Regions from separate parts of the Pantoea anthophila genome, predicted to be linked through region 2. Evidence: predicted binding sites of a transcription regulator. Region 2 holds the regulator's gene; each other region holds the start of a gene.
The links. Region 2 encodes PurR, which represses purine synthesis genes. Its sites were predicted from a motif close to CANGCAAACGTTTGCNTG; they were not measured.

Region 1 (6,995 bases), 320 kb from region 2:
ATTACGGATTTTTTGCCGTAAAGAGGTTGATTTTGTTCCATTATCACCGCGCAGACGCCCCTGCTCAGGCGTCATCAACGCCCGTTCAGCCCGGCCATCTGTCGGGCTGGTTTGCCGGGAGGGGGAATCTCTTCCATACTTTTCAGGCGCCCGAAACAGGATGAAATGATTCACTCTGTTAAACATTAACCTGTAAACGAGGGAGATCAGGATGAAGCTCTATATCTACGACCACTGCCCCTTCTGTGTGAAAGCGCGCATGATTTTTGGTCTGAAGAATTTGCCGGTTGAGCTGGTGGTCATGCTCAATGACGATGAAGAGACGCCTCAGCGACTGATTGGCCAGAAAATGGCGCCTGTCCTGCAGAAAAAGGATGGCAGCGCGATGCCCGAAAGCATGGAGATTGTGCACTATGTCGACCAGCAGGATGGCAAACCGCTGATTACCGGTGCGCTCAATCCGGCCATTGGCGACTGGCTGCGTCACATGAACAGCTACGTGAATAAGCTGCTGCTGCCGCGCATTGCCGAGGCCCCTTTTGCTGAGTTTGCCACCCCGGCGGCACGTGACTATTTCCGCGCGAAAAAGCAGGCCAGCATTGGTGATTTCGAGGAGCTGAAAACGCATTCGGCCGGACTGATTAAAAAAGTCAGCGGCGATCTGCGCAAACTGGACGGCCTGATCGTCCAGCCTAATGCGGTTAACGGCGAGCTGTCGGAAGATGATTTCAGCCTCTTCCCGCTGCTGCGCTCCCTGACGCTGGTTCCGGGCATCGACTGGCCAGCACGGGTCGCTGACTACCGTGACAATATGGCCAAACAGACCCAGGTCAATCTGCTTTCTTCTATTGCGCAGTAATCCCGCCCGGATGAGAGACGCCGCGGTGTTTCTCATCCCTTTTCTGATGACACCTCTCACGCATTCAGGCACGCTATATCCTGTTAACTGACTTTGTTATCCAGGATATAGAACGATGAAAAAGGTATTTTTCGGGCTGACTGCCCTGATGTTTGTGCTGCTGGTGAGCGGCTGCAATAAACTGACGCAGTACACTATCAGCGAACAGGAAGTGAACCAGGCGCTGCAAAAGCATAACAACTACGAGAAAGACATTAGCGTGTCCGGTCTGGTCAATGCGCATATTGTCCTGAATAATCTCACCAGCCAGATCGGCCGCACAGAACCTGGCAAAGTGTCGCTCTCCGGCAATGCAAAGATTAACGTCACCTCTCTGTTCGGCCCGCAGCAGGCTGACATGCAGCTGACGATGCGCGCACAGCCCGTCTATGACCCACAGCAGGGGGCGATCTTTCTGCGCGATCTGGAGATAACCGACGCACAGGTGGCGCCGGAGAAAATGGCCGCCATCATGAAAACCCTGACGCCTTATCTGAATCAGTCGCTGAAGAGCTATTTCGATCAAAACCCGGCGTACCGTCTCAGCGCTGACCGCAGTAAGGGTGAGTCACTGGCGAAAAAATTTGCCAAAGGACTGGAAGTCAGACCGGGCGAACTGGTCATCCCCTTCACGCAGTAATCCCGATTGCCGCGCCATCCGGCGCGGATTTTTGCTGTCAGCAGAAAAAGCAGGTGCAAACGGTTGCCTGAATCCTTATGCTTAGACCCCGGCCAAAACATGCCTTCTGTTTCCTTTCTGCCGGAGCTTCACTGATGACAGCACAACCTCAGCAACTTACCCTGCGTCGCCCTGACGACTGGCACATTCATCTGCGTGACGATGAGATGCTTAAAACGGTCCTGCCCTATACCAGCGCGGTTAATGGTCGTGCCATCGTGATGCCTAACCTGGTGCCGCCGGTGACCAGCGTGGCGGCAGGAGAAGCGTACCGCGACCGCATCCTGGCCGCGTTGCCCGCCGATCACGCCTTTACGCCGCTGATGACCTGTTATCTCACTGACTCACTGGATCCGGATGAGCTTGAGCGTGGCTTCACATCCGGTCTGTTTACCGCCGCCAAGCTCTATCCGGCTCATGCCACCACTAACTCCAGCCACGGCGTCACCAATATCGCCTCCATCGCCCGCGTACTGGAGCGGATGCAGCAGCTGGGTATGCCGCTGCTGGTTCATGGCGAAGTCACCGATGCCCATATCGACATTTTTGATCGTGAAGCCCGCTTCATTGACACCGTGATGGTGCCGCTGCGCAGTCAGTTTCCGGGGCTGAAAGTGGTGATGGAGCATATCACCACCCAGGATGCCGCGGATTATGTCGCTGCTGCCGATGAGACGCTGGGCGCGACCATTACGCCGCAGCACCTGATGTTTAACCGCAACCACATGCTGGTGGGCGGAATTCGCCCGCATCTTTACTGCCTGCCGATTCTCAAGCGCAATGTGCATCAGGACGCGCTGCGCAGGGTCGTGGCCAGCGGTCATCCGCGTTTCTTCCTCGGCACCGACACCGCTCCGCATCTGCAGCATCTTAAAGAGTCTGCCTGTGGCTGCGCGGGCGTATTTAATGCGCCGACCTCGCTGGCGGCCTACGTGACCGTGTTTGAAGAGCTGAATGCGCTGGAGCATTTCGAAGCGTTCTGTTCTGAAAACGGCCCGCGTTTCTATGGCCTGCCGCTGAATGAAGGCACAATTACCCTGGTGCGTGAGCCCTGGCAGGTGCCGGCGTCCATTGCGCTGGGCAGTGACGCTCTGATTCCTTTCCTCGCGGGTGAAACGCTCAACTGGCGCGTTGCATAATTTTGCTTGCCTCCGGCGGATGGATACTGTAAATATATACAGTATCTTATCCGGAGGCTGCTATGCGTGTTGAAATTACCGTATCAAATACCCGACCTCTTCCTGCTGGCGCGATAGAGGCGTTAAGCGATGAACTGTCGCGCCGCATTGACGAACAGTTCCCTGACTCGACCAATCACGTCAAGGTACGTTATGCCAGTGCCAACAATCTCAGCGTGCTGGGCGGTGGAAAAGAGACGCGCGACCAGATCAGCGAAATCCTGCAACAGACGTGGGAGAGTGCTGACGACTGGTTCATTACTGATTAACCGCCACTGTGCTTTTTTTCCGGGTGTCGCCACCCGGTTTTTTTATCTTTTCTCCCCTCTCGCACTTCCCTCTTCCTGCATCTAGACTCTTACTGATCAATGCCCTATCCTTGCGCTCGTCACGCATAACAGGAGGTGCGACACCATGACTACTGATAAACCGGAAGAGGCGATGACCTTTGGTGAGTTGTTAGCACTGATTGGTGATCAGCAGCGTCGTTTAACGGTGCTGGAAAATGCCTTTTCCAGTCTGATTTTCTGTCTTGACGATCGTGCCAGCCAGCTGCTGGTGCACAATCTGTCGCTGGAAGCCCAGAATCAAAACCATGATGAACAGCTTCAGCAACATTTTGCCCGTCTGGCAGAATCCCTGCAGAAACGCGTCGGCGGCATCGTACCAGACAGCCCGGCGCTCTGAACCGGCGGCCTGTCCCGCTTTTCGCCTGCCCACTGAATCGTAAAAAAATGCCTGCCTGCCAGGCATTTTATTTTTTGACTCCTGCCTGTTAAAAGCGAATATTCTGTGAGAAGCTGACTCACGGCATTTTTTAAACAGTGACACCCGGGTTTACTGTTATAATTGTTTCGCTATCGGAATAAAAAAGCCGCATTGAACCTCATCATGCACTTCGTTTAACGAGTAATAAGGAGGTTATAATGGACAGAAGAAAAGACGTTATTCAGACTCACCCGCTGGTGGGCTGGGATATCAGTACCGTTGATAGCTATGACGCCATGATGATCCGCCTGCACTCGCTGTCGTCGCAGGATCAAAAAGAAGAAGAAGCGGATGTTGGCCCCACCTACTGGCTGACAACGGATGTGGCAAGGCAGTTCATCTCGATCCTCGAAGCAGGCATCGCCAAGATTGAATCCGCCGAGCAGATGGAACGACTCCTCAGTAAGCATTAGTTTCTGCCACATCAAAGGGGCACCCTCAGGGGTGCCTTTTTCGTTTCTGTTTCGGTATGCTGTTGATTATCTGACTCTTAGAGCGTAGTTACCATGATTTATGATCTTATCGTCGTTGGCAGTGGCTCAGTAGGTGCGGCGGCTGGCTACTATGCCACCCAGGCAGGCCTCTCGGTATTAATGATCGACAGCGCCCACCCTCCTCACAATCAGGGCACGCATCATGGCGAAAGCCGTCTGATTCGTCACGCCTACGGCGAAGGTGAACGTTATGTGCCGCTGGTACTGCGGGCGCAGACGCTGTGGGATGAACTGGAACAGCGAGCCGGTGAGCGTATTATGCATCGCAGCGGCGTGCTTAACCTCGCCCTTCACGACTCCCCTTTTATCCGCAACGTTATCGACAGCGCAAGCCGCTGGGGGCTTAACATTGAGGTGATGCAGCCCGGGGAAGTGCGTCAGCGCTGGCCACAGATTAACGTACCAGAGGGCTATCTGGGCGTATTTGAGCCGCAGTCGGGCTTCCTGAAATGTGAACAGGCGGTGCGCAGCTGGGTTCAGCTGGCGGAACAGGCAGGCTGTGCCCAGCTGTTCAACTGCCCGGTCTCAGAACTGGGACGGGATGGCGATCTTCAGCAGGTTACGACGCTGGATGGTGTCTATCGCGGCCGTAAAATGGTGGTCAGCGCCGGTACCTGGGTCGGAAAACTCATCCCTAATCTGCCGGTTGCCCCTACCCGTAAGGTGTTTGCCTGGTATCAGGCTGATGGTCGCTACAGCGAGAACAACAGGTTCCCGGGTTTTACCGTCGAGATGCGTGACGGCAGCCAGTTCTATGGCTTCCCGGCCGACAATAACGCCCTGAAAGTGGGTCGTCACGATGGCGGACAGCCGATGCAGCAGCCTGAAGATCGTAAACCCTTCGGTGCCGTGGCGGCAGATGGCAGTGAAGCTTTTGGCTTCCTGCGCCAGTTCTTACCGGGCGTCGGTGTCTGTCTGCATGGTGAAGCGTGCAGCTACGACTTCAGCCCGGATGAAGATTTTATTATTGATACGCTGCCGGGCGAACCCAATCGCCTGCTGATAACCGGACTCAGCGGACACGGCTTTAAATTTGCCAGCGTGCTGGGCGAACTGGCCGCGGAATTTGCGCAGCAGAAACCTTTTTCCTTTGATCTCTCTCCGTTCCGCCTTTCGCGTTTCTGACTCTGCAAACGGATGGCATCACAGGGTGCCATCCTGCTGACAAAAATTGACGCAAGTTGAATTTCCCTGACAAAAATTCGCCCTTATTTCGCCCCGATTGTTCATTTGCACGGAATGAGGTTGACCGTTTTCCCCTCATCAAAATTATTATTCAGTAATATTGCCCATTTCCCTGCCTTTTTATTCAACCTTTTCCGATGATTTTTTTAAGTTTATAGAAGCGTAAGGGCGATTGCTTTTGTATTTCATAATGTGGATGCTTATTTCATATTATTTCTATGTGACGCTCAGATTATGTTATTACGTAATACACCGCATCAGTTTGGCCGGGTTGCTGTGCTGCTGCACTGGTCGATGGCGCTGGCCATTTATGGCATGTTTGCGCTGGGATTATGGATGGTCGGTCTGGGCTATTACGACAGCTGGTATCACGACGCCCCGGAAATTCATAAAAGTATTGGCGTGCTCCTGTTACTGACGCTGATTATCCGCCTTGTGTGGCGCGTTATTTCGCCGCCGCCCAGGCCCCTGAGCAGCCATTCCCCTCTGGTGCGCATCAGTTCTGTCGTGGCACACCTGTTACTTTATACCCTGCTGCTGGCCATTCTGATCAGCGGCTATCTCATCTCCACCGCCGACGGTAAACCCATCGCCGTGTTCAGCTGGTTTACGCTGCCTGCCCTGTTCAGCGGTGCAGGCGAGCAGGCCGACCTCGCAGGCGATATTCACCTCTGGCTGGCCTGGAGTGTGGTGATCCTGTCGATCCTGCACGGTCTGGCTGCAATAAAACACCATGTTATCGATCGCGATAACACCTTAAAACGGATGTCAGGTTTACGCCTCCCCTTACCCTCTGAAAAGGACAGATAATATGTTGAAGAAAAGTCTGCTGACGATGACCGCGGCCAGCCTGCTGCTCGGTTCCCTGAGTGCCAGTGCCGCTGACTACAAAATTGATAAAGAGGGGCAGCACGCCTTTATTCAGTTTCGCATCCAGCATCTGGGTTACAGCTGGCTCTACGGTACCTTTAAAGATTTCGATGGCCGCTTCACCTTTGATGAGAAGAACCCTGCCGCCGATAAAGTCGAGGTGACGATTAATACCAGCAGCGTGGATACCAACCATGCTGAACGTGACAAACATCTGCGCAGCGCGGATTTCCTGAACAGCAGTAAAAATCCGCAGGCGACTTTTAAATCCACGTCAGTGAAGAAAGAGGGCGATGAATTAGAGATTACCGGCGATCTGACGCTGAACGGCGTCACGAAGCCGGTGACGCTGGAGGCGAAGAAGCTGGGTGAAGGCAAAGATCCGTGGGGCGGTTATCGTGCTGGCTTTGAAGCGGAAGGTGAAATTGCGCTGAAAGATTTCAATATAACGAAAGATCTGGGACCAGCCTCGCAGAAGGTTCAGCTGATGATCTCGGTGGAAGGTGTGCGTCAGTAAAGCCGCAGGCCGCCTGAATCAGCGTTCAGGCGGCCACGTTTACCGCTTTATGACTTCTTCGGCGCGGGAATGGTCATGTTTAACAGGCCACGCGACTTGTTAAAGATTTTATTGCCATTCTCTCGTCCGGCACGACGGGCGCGCTGCTCTTCCGGAGAGAGCTTCGCCTCTTCCTGACAGATCGGACTGCAGCAGTTCTCAAACTTCTCTGCGCAGCTCTTGCACTGAATAAACAGCAGATGACAGCCGTCATTCACGCAGTTGACGTGGGTATCGCAGGGCTCACCGCACTGATGGCAGTTAGCCAGCACATCGTCAGAAATCCGCTCACCCATCCGCTCATCAAAGACAAAGTTTTTGCCTTTGAATCTGACCGGCAAGCCCTGTTCACGGGCGCGGCGGGCGT
Region 2 (6,995 bases):
TACCAATGATTATCTTCAGGAGTCACTGCTTCTGCGTAAGATGAACTCATAGCTTTTCCACCACCTGTCCAATCTGAACCTGAACAAAGAATAGCCAATTCGTCAGGCATTGAGAAACGTCACGGAGGATTCCGCAAACCGATTATCTGTAAGATACAGAGGACTGGAACAGGCTGAAGCAGGGCCGGTAAGAGGGAATAACGCGTGCGAATACCGTCCCGGCAACAGCGTGCCAATCAGATTATTACGTTATTATATTGTTGATTTATTACAGATTTGTTGACCCGGATGAGTATATTCTCACGCGGGTCAATATTCAATGACTTATTGTTAGGGCGCTAACTAAAAAGTTAGCGTCTTAATGATTATCCTGGCAGGCAGGTTGCGCAGTGGCAACAACAGTTTGTGCGCTTGCGGCGCGCTGCATGACGTACCCGATCAGGGCGAGCAGAATCGTCACTGTCATAATCAGCGTGGTGGTCAGCAGTGCCTGAGTTAATCCCGCCGACACCGCCAGGCTGGCGAGGAAGCAGAGGCCTAACTGCAGCGTATTCTGCAACGCGGCGGCTTTGCCGGTAGCGTGCGGGAAGGGCATCAGCGCACTGGAGACCACAATCGGATAGATCGCTCCGTTAGCCAGCGCCATTCCGCAGAACGGCACCATGAGGCTGAGCAGCGTTCCCTGACCCGAAAGCGCGACCGCAAACAGTGCCAGAATGCTCAGGCTGTAGACCCCCAGCAGCCAGGGCAGCAGCTGTGCGCCGTTAAAGCGGTTGAGCAGGGCGCGACAGCCGAAGCCACCGATTAAAAAGGCGAGCGTCTGTGGCAGATAGCTCAGGCCAATGTCGGCGGGGGAAAGGCCCAGGCCCGCCAGAATAAAGGGTGAGCCGGTCAGCCAGGCAAAAAAGCTGGCGGAGCAGGCGGAGTAGATCAGTACGTTACCGCTGTAGACGCGGGATTTAAGCAGCGTGAAGAAGCCCGGCTGTGCCCCTTTCTCCTGCGGAGCGGGTTTCACCGCGGGCAGACGCAGCGTGACCAGAATCAGCGCCACCGCAATCAGGGTCAGCACCAGGAAAATCGAACGCCAGTGGAAATGGCCGATCAGCCATGCCCCGAGCAGCGGTGCCAGCGCCGGTGAGAGGGCCACCAGCGGCATGATCGTGGCGAACACTTTGCTGGCGCGCGCCGCCGGATAGCGGTCGATGACCAGCGCCTGCCAGCTTACGGCGGCAGCACAGACACCAATCGCCTGAATGAAGCGCAGCGCCAGCATCAGAAAGATATCATTCACCCACAGCATACCCGCACAGCCAGCGGCGAACAGTGCCAGCCCGGCCAGCAGCACGGGTTTACGGCCGATGCGATCGGAGAGCGGGCCCCAGAAGAGCTGACCACAGGCGAAGCCGGCCAGAAACAGACTCATGCTGGCGCTGATCAGGCCGGGCGAGGTGCGGAACGTCTCCTGCATCGCGCCAAAGGCGGGCAGGTACATATCGGTGGCTAAAAAGCCCAGCATGCTGAGCAGAGCGAGGTAGGGCATAAATCCTATATTCGACAACATCAGATTCTCATTTTGCAGGGTAAACGCGGCAGAGTGTAAAAGGTGCGTTTGCGGCTGTGAAACGGTAATATTTGCCGGTTGCTGTTAAAATTTTTGAAGGCAGATTATGTGGTCAGAGTATGCACTGGAAGTGGTTGACGCGGTTGCACGCGGGGGCAGTTTCAGCGCCGCCGCGCAGGAGTTACATCGGGTGCCGTCTGCCATCAGCTATACGGTTCGCCAGCTGGAAACCTGGCTGGCGGTGCCGCTGTTTGAGCGTCAGCACCGTGAAGTGGTACTGACCCCGGCGGGAGAGCATTTTGTCAGGGAAGGGCGCAGCGTCATCAAAAAAATGCTCGCAACCCGGCAGCAGTGTCAGCAGCTGGCTAACGGCTGGCGCGGACAGCTAAGCATTGCCGTTGACCGCATCGCCAAACCGCAGCGTACCCGGCAGCTGGTTAAAGATTTTTATCGCCACTTCCCGGACATGGAGCTGCACATCAGCTATGAGGTCTTCAACGGGGTCTGGGATGCCCTGGCCGATGGCCGGGTCGATGTCGCGATTGGTGCGACCCAGGCGATACCGGTTGGCGGACGGTTTGCGTTTCGGGATATGGGGAAGCTCAACTGGCGCTGCGTGGTTGCACCCGATCATCCTCTGACGCAGGCAACCCGGATTGATGATGACACGCTGCGTCACTGGCCGTCGCTGGTGCTGGAGGATACGTCACGGGCGCTGCCGCGGCGCATGACGTGGACGCTGGACAATCAGCGCAGGCTGGTGGTGCCGGAATGGCAAACCGGGCTGGAGTGTGTGCAGGCGGGATTGTGCGTGGCGATGGTGCCAGGCCATCTGGCCCGGCCACTGCTCGACAGCGGCGCGCTGGTGGAGCTCACGCTGCCGCAGGCGTTTCCGGACAGCCCCTGCTGTGTCAGCTGGGCAGAGGATCGCGCATCACCGGCAACAGGCTGGTTACTCAGCTATCTGGGTGATGCGCAAACGCTTAATCAGGAGTGGTTAAGCGAGGATTAACGGCGATAGTCGCGGAACGGACCATCCGCAACTGAACGGCGTTCAATCAGCGTGGGATGGACTTCAATCGTTTGCGACACTTCGCGCTTGCTGGTAATGCGATCAAGCAGCATATCCAGCGCCTTCTCACCCAGCTGAGCCTTGGGCTGATGGACGGTGGTCAGTGCGGGCGCAAAATAGCGCGCGTTGCGCACATTGTCATAACCGATCACCGAAATGTCCTGTGGAACCCGCAGACCCATCTCGTCAGCGGCGCAAATCGCCCCCATCGCCATGATGTCGCCACCGCAGAACACCGCCGTCGGGCGCTGCTTCTGCGACAGGATCTGCTGCATCGCCTGATAGCCCGACTCCGGCTCAAAGTCACCCTGCACGATCCACTCGGCGCGCGGCTGAATGCCCGCCTCTTCCAGCGCCTTAAGGAAACCGGCATGACGTCCGCCCCCGGTGTTGCGCTCCATCTGACCGGGGATGGCGCCGATGTCGCGGTGGCCGCGCTCAATCAGATAGCGTCCCGCCAGATAGCCACCCTGGAAGGCGTTATCCAGCACCGTATCGGTGAAGTCGGCGCGCGACTCGCCCCAGTCCATCACCACCATCGGGATATTGCGGTTCTCTTCCAGCATCTGCAGCAGGTCGTCCGGGTATTCAGAGCACATGACCAGCAGACCATCGACGCGCTTCTGCGCCATCATGCTGAGGTAGGCGCGCTGTTTTTGCAGATCGTTATGCGCATTCCCCAGAATCAGCGTATAGCCTTTGTCAAAACAGTGATTCTCGACCGCTTCGATAATCTCAGCGAAATAGGGCGCTTCGCTGGAGGTGGCCAGCAGCCCCAGCGTCCGGGTGTGATTCACCTTCAGGCTGCGCGCCACGGCGCTCGGCGAGTAGTGCAGTTCCTTGATCGCCTGCCAGACCGCATCGCGCGTCTCTTCAGCCACGAAGCGGGTTTTATTGATGACGTGCGAAACCGTGGTCGTGGAGACGCCAGCGCGTTTTGCCACATCTTTAATTGTTGCCATGAAAATCGGACTCCAGGACTTATCTAACTGTATGATAAGCGTAGTGTTAAACGTTTGCGTCTGCTCAGGGTATTTTCCGCAAAAATGCCGTGTTATGGCGCATTAAACCGGCGGCCGACGGAGAATAAATGCCTGAAAAAGTGCGCAAACGGAATCAGGGCTGCGCGCGTTGCGCAACAAGGGCGGGATTCTAACAAGGCTGAACGGATAAAACGAGATTTTTACCCACAGCTGTGGGAAAATAGAATAACCACAATGATTATGTGGTTAAGGAGCAACCCATGAGTACCGATCTTAAACTGGCGTTAATGACCACTGTCGGCTGCCTGCTGATGATTGTGGCCTTTAGTTTTACCGCTGTACTGCACTGATAAAAAAGCCGGGACTTCTCCCGGCTTTTTTCTGACGCTGCATCAGCTCAGCGAATGGTTTTCGGCGTCATTACACGACGCGCACCTATGTAGTGACGCTGCCAGTAATCTTCCCCTAACGCACTGATCTGAATATCTTTGCCGGTACGCGGTGACTGAATAAACTTGCCGTCACCCAGGTAAACCCCGACGTGATCCGCGGTTCCGCGGCCATTAATGCGGAAGAAGACCAGATCGCCTTTTTCCAGTGACTCACGTTTGATAGGGGCAGCGTCACGCAGGTGATACATCTCGTTAGCGGTGCGCGGAATTTTAAACTTCACCAGATCTTTATAGGCGTACCAGACCAGACCGCTGCAGTCGAAGCCGGTGTGGGGGGAGGTGCCGCCCCACTGATAAGGTTTGCCCAGCTGGCCCATGAGCTTGGTCATCGCCGTTTCACGCGCTTTCTGGTAGCGCTGACGGTGAGATTTGCTCATTTTAATGGTGCCGGTCTCGCTGGCATCGGCGTTTTTCAGCAGGCGCTGGTGGCCGTAGCGTTTTTTCTCTTTGGTGCTGAGTCGGGCGGTCTTAAGCGAGGTTTTTTTGGCAGGTGTCTGTTTAGCGGTCAGTTCAACTTTTTTCTGTTTTTTCGTTTTGAGTTTCTGAACCGGGCTGAGACGGGTTTTTTTTGTCGTGGTTTTCACCACGCGACGTTTGCGGCGCTCATCCTCGCGCGCACTCTTTTTCTCTGCTTTATGCGTACTGACGTTCACCGGAGCGTGCGGAGACGCGGCGGCGATGTTGAAGAACAGTTGCGCAAAGGCCAGCATAAAAAGCGTAATGATTAAACGCATAGTCCATTAAGTAGTTAAGTTGTCAGGGCCACTACGCACCGCGACAAAGTTGAGATTAATCTGATCCAGGATCAGCGCCGAAGCCATTCTAGTCCAGTTCTTTTAAAAACTGTAATGCCTTTTATTGTTAATCTTTGCAACCCACGCGATTGTGCTGAAAATGAACATTTTCAGCGTCTTATATCAACGAAATTATTACGAATTATTAATCTGTTACCGGCTGTTAATAATCAGAAATTCACGCTGTGCCTGTCATGACTTAACCAGGATGGCGATTTCAGCAGGCAGCGATCAAAATCTCGTTTTCAGTCACGCTGCGAAGTCGCTACAATAAACAAACACGAAGTGACGAATTAAGGAAGGCAATTATGAGTACTGTAGAAAAAATTCAGCGCCAGATCGCAGAAAACCCGATCCTGCTGTACATGAAAGGTTCTCCGAAGCTGCCAAGCTGCGGCTTCTCTGCACAGGCGGTGCAGGCACTGTCAGCCTGCGGTGAGCGTTTTGCTTACGTGGATATTCTGCAGAACCCGGACATTCGTGCAGAGCTGCCAAAGTACGCCAACTGGCCAACCTTCCCGCAGCTGTGGGTAGACGGTGAACTGGTCGGTGGATGCGACATCATCGTTGAGATGTTACAGCGTGGTGAACTGCAGTCGCTGATTAAAGAGACCGCAGAAAAATTTAAAGAAGCAGAATAAAAAAAGGCCGACGCAATGTCGGCCTTTTTCGTTGTGGCATTCCTCAGACGGAGGCGCTGGCGTCTGCATCGCCTTCGGCAAAGGGCAGGGGCCAGCCACCTAGCCGCTTCCAGCGGTTCACCAGCTCACAGAACAGCGTTGCGGTCTGCTGCGTATCATATAGCGCCGAGTGTGCCTGACTGCTGTCAAACTCCATTCCCGCAGCGATACACGCCTTCGCCAGCACGGTCTGACCCAGCACCAGCCCGCTCAGGGCTGCCGTGTCAAAGGTCGCAAAGGGGTGAAACGGATTACGTTTCAGGCTGGCACGCTCAGCCGCCGCAGACATAAAGTTCAGGTCAAACGTGGCGTTGTGCGCCACCATGATGGCGCGATTGCAGCCGCTGTCCTTGATCCCCTTGCGCACCATTTTAAAAATGGCGTGCAGCGCTTCATATTCACTGACGGCACCGCGCAGCGGATTAGCGGGATCGATACCGGTAAAGGCCAGCGCTTCAGGGTGCAGCAGCGATCCGACAAAAGGTTCGACGTTAAAATGCAGCGTCTGGTCTGTCTGAATCCATCCCTCTTCATCCATTTTCAGCGTGATAGCGGCAATTTCCAGTAACGCATCGGTTTGTGCGTTGAAACCGGCGGTTTCCACGTCGATGACCACCGGATAGAAGCCACGGAAACGTTGATTGAGTGCATTAGGGGAATTCGATTCAGACATCAGGATCTCGTTGCAGGAAAAGGGCAGCGCGCATTATGGCAAAAAACGGGGCCGGGTGCAGCAGATGAAGCGCAGAGAAGGGGATTCAGCCCGCCCGGGAGGGCAGGCTGGCGGCAGGATCAGTTGCCGAGGCCTTTACCGGCATCTTTGTTTTCGATCAGCTCGATTTTGTAGCCGTCCGGATCTTCAACAAAAGCGATAATGGTGGAGCCACCCTTCACCGGGCCCGCTTCACGCGTCACGTTACCGCCATTCTGACGGATACGTTCGCAGGCGGCAGCCGCGTCATCCACGCCCAGCGCGATATGACCATAGGCGTTGCCGAGATCATACTTGTCCACGCCCCAGTTATAGGTCAGTTCGATAACCGCCCCTTCGCTTTCGTCGGTGTAGCCCACAAAAGCCAGGGTATATTTATATTCGGTGTTTTCGCTCTGACGCAGCACGCGCATGCCCAGCACACGGGTGTAGAAATCAATTGAACGTTGCAGATCGCCAACGCGCAGCATGGTATGTAGTAAACGCATAACATCCTCTTTGAAGTAAAACGCCATCGCCGGATGACCCAGGCGCTAAGTATAGCGATGAAAATCGCCATTGAATAATGGCCGCCGTCATCGTCCCGGACGGCAGCCAGACAGGTTTACAGTGTCGGGTAGTCGATGTAGCCTTCCGCGCCGCCGCCATAGAAGCTTTCCGGACGCTGAGGATTCAGAGGGGCATCCTGCTGCAGACGCTCAACCAGATCCGGGTTCGCGATGTAGTCGCGACCAAACGCGA
Region 3 (6,995 bases), 1.1 Mb from region 2:
AAGCCGCGGAACAGCACCGAACCAAATACCGTGACGGCCAGGGTCACCAGCGAAATCAGCACCGTTTTACTGTCGGGTGCGCTGCCTTCTGCCGGCAGCAGGCCCGCCATATTGGCCGCTACGCCCGCCAGCTCCAGACCGATTACGGCGACAATCGCACCCATCGCCGCTGGCGGAAACATCACGTCCAGCCAGCCGGTTCCCGCGCGTTTAACAATCAGCGCCACGAGGCAAAAGAGCACCCCGCAGAGGATAAATCCTCCCAGCGCCACCTCATAGCCCAGCGGCAGCAACAGCAGTACCGGCGAGATAAAGGCGAAACTGGAACCGAGATAGGCGGGGATTTTGCCCTTACAGATAAAGAGGTAGATCAGCGTGCCGACGCCGTTAAACAGCAGAACCGTCGCCGGGTTGATGTGAAACAGAATCGGCACCAGTACCGTGGCACCAAACATGGCGAACAGGTGTTGCAGGCTGAGTGGAATGGTTTGCAGTAACGGCGGTCGTTCAGTGACGCCAATGGCGCGACGAGTCATCATTTATCCCCTTATGTTATTTTCCCCACGGGTGCGCGCTTCAGGCACAGCCTCAGGCACGCGGGTCAGCCCTGCGGCAAATCCGCCCCGGTCGGAGAGCTTTTTTTTGCAAAAAAAAGCCGACTCTCTGGTCGGCTATGCGATTTATTTGGTTCCGAAAATCTTGTCCCCGGCATCGCCGAGTCCGGGAATGATGTAACCCTTCTCATTCAGTCCCTGATCCACAGACGCCGTGTAGAGCTCAACGTCAGGGTGTGCCTTCTCCAGTGCAGCGATCCCTTCCGGGGCGGCAACCAGTACCAGCACTTTAATGCTGGTGCAGCCCGCTTTTTTCAGCAGGTCGATGGTAGCGATCATTGAGCCCCCGGTCGCCAGCATCGGGTCTACCACCAGCGCCAGGCGCTCTTCGATGTTAGAAACCAGCTTCTGGAAATAGGGAACCGGCTCCAGCGTCTCTTCATCACGGTAAACCCCAACCACGCTGATACGGGCGCTGGGAACGTGCTCCAGAACCCCTTCCATCATGCCAAGACCGGCACGCAGAATCGGCACCACCGTGATCTTTTTGCCTTTGATCTGATCGATTTCAACCGGGCCGTTCCAGCCCTCAATGGTGACGCGTTCCGTTTCCAGATCGGCGGTCGCTTCGTAGGTCAGCAGGCTGCCCACTTCAGACGCCAGCTCACGAAAGCGCTTTGTACTGATATCATGCTCACGCATCAGGCCCAGTTTATGTTTGACCAGCGGGTGTCTGACTTCCACGATCTTCATTGGTGTTCTCCCGGAATGAGTTGAGCTAAAAAAAATCGCGGGATTATACCGCCTTTTCCGCTCTGCGCCACCTGTCCTTGCGCAAAGCCGCGAGTCTGGCCGGGATAAAACAAGGATTAATGAAAATTGTCCGATGCGCAATCCCGGACTCGCAAACGTTTGCCTGCACTGTTAGAATTGCCGCGCTTTATTTTAACCACCAACCGCAACTCGCGTGGGGACCTCGCAGTGACCGACAAAACCTCTCTCAGTTACAAAGACGCCGGTGTTGATATTGATGCTGGTAATGCCCTGGTTGACCGTATTAAAGGCGTAGTGAAAAAGACGCGTCGCCCGGAAGTGATGGGTGGACTGGGCGGTTTTGGTGCGCTTTGCGCGCTGCCGCAGAAATACCGTGAACCCGTGCTGGTCTCCGGCACCGATGGCGTTGGTACCAAGCTGCGTCTGGCGATGGATCTCAAACGTCACGACGCCATTGGTGTTGACCTGGTGGCGATGTGCGTTAACGACCTGGTGGTGCAGGGTGCTGAGCCGCTCTTCTTCCTGGATTACTACGCGACCGGCAAACTGGACGTGGACACTGCCTCTGCGGTGATCACCGGCATCGCCGAAGGGTGTCTGCAGTCAGGGTGTGCGCTGGTCGGCGGTGAAACGGCCGAGATGCCAGGCATGTATCACGGCGAAGATTACGACGTGGCCGGTTTCTGCGTGGGCGTGGTGGAAAAATCAGAAATCATTGATGGCAGCAAGGTGCAGGATGGCGACGTGCTGATCGCCCTCGGCTCCAGTGGCCCGCACTCCAACGGCTATTCGCTGGTGCGCAAGATTCTGGAAGTCAGCAACACCGATCCGCTGACCGAACAGCTGGAAGGCAAACCGCTGGCTGATCATCTGCTGGAACCGACCCGCATCTACGTGAAAAATATCCTGAGCCTGATTGAACAGGTCGATGTGCATGCTATCGCACACCTGACCGGCGGCGGCTTCTGGGAAAATATTCCTCGCGTGCTGCCCGACAACACCCAGGCGGTGATTGATGAGAAGAGCTGGCAGTGGCCGGCCGTCTTCAGCTGGCTGCAGCAGGCCGGTAACGTCAGCCGTTTCGAGATGTACCGTACCTTTAACTGCGGCGTCGGGATGGTCATCGCCCTGAGCCCGGCCGACGCGTATAAAGCGATTGCGCTGATGGAAGCGGCCGGAGAGAAAGCCTGGAAGCTCGGCGTGATCAAAGCGTCAGAGGCGGAAGAGCGTGTGGTCATCAACGGATGAAAAAGCTGGTTGTACTGATCTCCGGCAACGGAAGCAATCTTCAGTCCATCCTTGACGCCTGCGCCAGCGGGCGCATTCACGGCAGCGTGGCTGCCGTGTTCAGCAACCGCGCCGCTGCCTTTGGCTTAACGCGGGCGCGTGAGGCGGGCATCCCGGCTCACGCGCTGGCCGCCAGCGATTTCACCGACCGGGACGCCTTTGATCGCCAGCTGATCGCTGAGATTGAAGCGTACTCGCCCGACCTTGTCGTCCTGGCGGGGTATATGCGTATTCTCAGCAGCGCATTCGTGGCCCATTTTCACGATCGCCTGCTGAATATTCACCCTTCCCTGCTGCCGAAATATCCGGGCCTGCATACGCACCGTCAGGCGCTGGAGAACGGTGACAGCGAGCATGGCACGTCAGTGCATTTTGTCACTGACGAGCTGGATGGCGGGCCGGTGATCCTGCAGGCAAAAGTGCCGATTTTTGCCGACGACACGGAGGCGGAGATCACGGAGCGGGTGCAGCATCAGGAGCACGCCATCTATCCGCTGGTCATCGACTGGTTTGTTGAGGGACGGCTGGCGATGCGTGACGGTAAGGCCTGGCTGGATGGCGAACCGCTGCCGCCGCAGGGCTATGCTAACGACTGATAGACGGGAAGTCACACAGACAGCTGTTAAACCTGAAGCGATGGGGGCCTGTGTCCGGAGTAAAGCATAGCGGGCCATGGAGGGCCCGCGCTGAGCCCGCCATGGAGGGCGTCTTTTGCGTCTTTACGCAGGACACAGGCCCCCTGAGCCGGTGACAGAGCGCCCCTTTCCCGTTGCGGACTCAGCCGTAACGCCCCGTAATATAATCTTCGGTCCGGCGCTGTTTCGGCGCGGTGAAGATACGGTCGGTCTCATCAAACTCCACCAGCACGCCCTGATGCATAAACGCGGTGTAATCTGACACGCGAGAGGCCTGCTGCATGTTGTGCGTCACCAGCACCAGCGTAAAATGCTGCTTCAGCGTGGTCATCAGCTCTTCAATCACCAGCGTCGAAATGGGGTCCAGCGCAGAAGTCGGCTCATCCAGCAGCAGAACCTCCGGTTCAATCGCAATAGCGCGGGCAATCACCAGCCGCTGCTGCTGTCCGGTCGAGAGCGTCAGCGCATTCTGAGACAGCTGGTCTTTCACCTCACCCCAGAGCGCCGCCGCACGCAGCGCACGCTCACAGGCTTCGTTCAGCACCCGCCGGTCGCGTACCCCCTGCAGGCGCAGCCCGTAAACGACATTCTCATAGATCGACTTGGGAAACGGATTCGGCCGCTGAAACACCATCCCGATCCGACGCCGCAGCGCGGAGAGATCCTGCTCCGGTCGCAGTATCGGCAGCGAGCCCAGTAGCACCTCTCCCTCAACCCGGCAGTGATCGATCACATCATTCATGCGGTTAAAGCAGCGCAGCAGCGTCGATTTACCACAGCCTGAAGGACCAATCAGCGCGGTGATCCTGTTTTTCGGCACCTGCAGCGAAATATCCTGCAGCGCCTGGCGCTCGCCATACCACAGCGACAGATGGTTAACGGTAAGCGCCATATCCGTGTCGGACGTCATAGTCATAGCCTGTTATTGAGTCATAAGGCGATAGCGTTCACGCAGACGGTGACGCAGGGCCATCGCCAGCAGATTAAGCGACAGAATAATCAGCACCAGCAGCAGCGCGGTGGCAAACACCAGCGGCCGGTCAGCTTCAATATTCGGGCTCTGAAACGCCAGATCGTAAATCTGGAAGCCCAGATGCATAAACTTGCGATCCAGATGCAGATAAGGAAACACCGCGTCTACCGGCAGCTCCGGCACCATTTTTACTACCCCCACCAGCATCAGCGGTGCGGTTTCCCCGGCCGCCCGCGCCACCGCCAGGATCAGACCGGTCAGCATCGCGGGTACTGCCATAGGCAGCACCACATTCCACAGGGTTTCCGCCTGCGTTGCGCCCAGCGCCAGCGACCCCTGTCGCAGACTGTTGGGAATACGGGACAGCCCCTCTTCGGTCGCGACAATGACCACCGGCAGCGTCAGTAACGCCAGCGTCAGTGAGGCCCACAGCAGCCCTGGCGTGCCAAACGTCGGATTGGGCAGCGCGCTGGCGAAGAAGAGCTGGTCGATCGTGCCGCCCACCAGCCAGACGAAAAAGCCCAGGCCAAAGACGCCATAGACAATCGAGGGGACGCCCGCCAGATTGACCACCGCGATCCGCACCAGCCGGGTCAGCGCATGACGTCCGGCATATTCATGCAGCCAGATTGCCGCGATCACGCCCAGCGGCATCACCACCACCGACATCAGCAGCACCATCAGCACGGTGCCGAAAATGGCCGGAAACGCGCCCGATTCACTCTCGCCCTCCGCAGGGGAGTCGCTGACGAAGCGCCACAGCTGATGCAGGAAATGCAGCATTTTGCCGCCTGCCGTCATCGCATTGGGCTTCCAGCTGTCCACAATGTCGGTCAGCGGAATCGCATGTTCGGTGCCGTGTACATCCCGCAGGATCAGCAGATCGCGCTGACTTTGCTGCTGCAGAGAGGCCAGCGTCTCACTCAGCTGATTGAAACGGCGCTGCAGGGCGGCCTGATTGGCCTGAAATTCCGACTCGGTCTGCAGATCAAAGCGTCCGGCGGCCCGTCGTGCCTCCGCCTGCTCGTCTAACTGCTCCCGCTGGCTGTTGAGACGCGCCATATCGACCCGACGGATCTGGCTGGCCTGGCGCACCAGGGTCTGCACCTGCGCGAGCCGTTGATGCAGCAGCGCATCCGGGTCTCTGGCGGTTAACTCTTCATTGTCTTCACGCAGCCCGACAAACCAGCCATAGGCCTGACCGTGGCCGCGCCGCTGCAGCACCATGACATCGGCGGGCTGAGTGACCTGCGCCGCCTGACGGCTGTAAACCACGCGGAAATCGGGCGCATCCCACTCCCGGTTACCGGTCTTAATCAGATAGCGATGAACCTTCTCCCCCTGGTTGCCCTGCTCATCGGCCGGGGCGGGAAAGTGCCGCTGATGCTCCAACGTTTCACCCAGCAGGCGCGTCTCGCCGCCGTCCAGCTGGCTGAAGCTGTAAAGGTCAACGCGCTGCGGCCAGAAGGCACGCACCCCCTGCCAGGCCAGCAAACCAATCAGCAGCGTAAAGGCGAGCAGGCAGACGGCTACCGCGCCGGCGGTTAACCACCGCCAGCGATCGTTCTGGCGCATCACCTTCATGCCTGCTCCTCCTGCTGACTGTATCGCTGACGCAGCCGCTGACGGATCAGCTCTGCAATGGTGTTGATAACCAGCGTAAACAGCAGCAGCAGCAGAGCGCTGAGAAACAGCACCCGGTAGTGGGCACTGCCCGCCGCCGCTTCCGGCATCTCGATAGCGATATTGGCGGACAGCGCGCGCAGGCCGCTGAACAGGCCCCCTTCACTTTGCGGCGTGTTACCGGTCGCCATCAGCAGAATCATGGTTTCTCCCACGGCGCGCCCCAGACCGACCATTAGCGCGGCAAAAATACCGGCAGAGGCACCGGGCAGCACCACGCGGGTCAGCGTCTGCCACGGCGTCGCGCCCAGCGCCAGCGAGCCCTGTCCCAGCGCCGCGGGGACGCTGAAGAGCGCATCTTCCGAGAGGGTAAAGATCAGCGGCACCAGCGCAAAGCCCATCGCCAGCGCGGCCACCAGCAGATTTCGCTGTTCATAATGCGGCAGCCAGTCGCCGGCATCCGGCATAAATCGAGCGGGCAGCCACAGCGTCAGCAGCGTCACTGACAGCAGCAGCGGCAGCAGAATCAGCACTTCGCGACCGGGTTGACGCCAGCGCGGCGGTAAGCGGGCGCTGAATACCCCGCACAGCAGCAGCGCGCCCGCCAGGGTGAGCGGCAGCAGCAGCACCCCCAGCAGGGCCTGCCCGATGTGCGGTGCCAGCCAGAGTCCGGCAATCAGCCCGACCACCACACTCGGCAGCGCCCCCATCATCTCAATCGCCGGTTTCACCCAGCGTCGCAGGCCGGGGGCCATAAACCACGCGGTGTACATGGCGGCGGCCAGCGCCAGCGGCGTGGCAAACAGCAGCGCTAACCCGGCCGCTTTCAGCGTGCCCGTCACCATCGGCACCAGACTGAACTTTGCCTGATAGCCGTCGCCCGCGGCGGTCGACTGCCAGACCCAGTCCGGCGCGGGATAGTTCTCATACCAGATTTTCTGCCAGAAATTACGCCACGTGACGTCGGGCCACGGGTTATCGAGCCGCAGCATCTGCCAGTGTCCGGGCCGCTCAATCAGCAGGCTGTCGCCGCGGGGTGAAAACTGCGCCTGTACGATGCCGGGCGCCAGCTGACGCTCCAGTATCGGGCCGCTCTGCTTGCTGGCGAACAGCCGCAGCAGCCCCTGCCTGCTGAGTGTGGCGAACACA

Region 1: pyrC (dihydroorotase) is a predicted target of PurR. The motif match lies at 1,591-1,608, and genes of this name have one in related genera.
Region 3: purM (phosphoribosylformylglycinamidine cyclo-ligase) is a predicted target of PurR. The motif match lies at 1,456-1,473, and genes of this name have one in related genera.

What each region holds. Positions count from the first base shown of each region.
Region 1 covers NZ_CP110473.1:2,483,597-2,490,591, forward strand. The annotation lists gene grxB (glutaredoxin 2) at 212-859, shown strand; gene OJ965_RS14040 (lipoprotein) at 975-1,538, shown strand; gene pyrC (dihydroorotase) at 1,673-2,716, shown strand; gene dinI (DNA damage-inducible protein I) at 2,779-3,024, shown strand; gene OJ965_RS14055 (hypothetical protein) at 3,170-3,442, shown strand; gene bssS (biofilm formation regulator BssS) at 3,682-3,936, shown strand; gene solA (N-methyl-L-tryptophan oxidase) at 4,030-5,142, shown strand; gene OJ965_RS14070 (cytochrome b) at 5,437-6,012, shown strand; gene OJ965_RS14075 (YceI family protein) at 6,017-6,589, shown strand; gene trhO (oxygen-dependent tRNA uridine(34) hydroxylase TrhO) at 6,637-6,995, opposite strand, start outside.
Region 2 covers NZ_CP110473.1:2,159,808-2,166,802, reverse strand. The annotation lists gene cfa (cyclopropane fatty acyl phospholipid synthase) at 1-50, opposite strand, end outside; gene punC (purine nucleoside transporter PunC) at 359-1,561, opposite strand; gene punR (DNA-binding transcriptional activator PunR) at 1,668-2,573, shown strand; gene purR (HTH-type transcriptional repressor PurR) at 2,570-3,595, opposite strand; gene cydH (cytochrome bd-I oxidase subunit CydH) at 3,877-3,966, shown strand; gene OJ965_RS12600 (C40 family peptidase) at 4,014-4,802, opposite strand; gene OJ965_RS12595 (Grx4 family monothiol glutaredoxin) at 5,168-5,503, shown strand; gene rnt (ribonuclease T) at 5,547-6,215, opposite strand; gene gloA (lactoylglutathione lyase) at 6,335-6,742, opposite strand; gene nemA (alkene reductase) at 6,859-6,995, opposite strand, start outside.
Region 3 covers NZ_CP110473.1:1,042,712-1,049,706, reverse strand. The annotation lists gene uraA (uracil permease) at 1-536, opposite strand, end outside; gene upp (uracil phosphoribosyltransferase) at 681-1,307, opposite strand; gene purM (phosphoribosylformylglycinamidine cyclo-ligase) at 1,536-2,576, shown strand; gene purN (phosphoribosylglycinamide formyltransferase) at 2,573-3,211, shown strand; gene pstB (phosphate ABC transporter ATP-binding protein PstB) at 3,393-4,160, opposite strand; gene pstA (phosphate ABC transporter permease PstA) at 4,173-5,807, opposite strand; gene OJ965_RS07485 (ABC transporter permease subunit) at 5,804-6,995, opposite strand, start outside.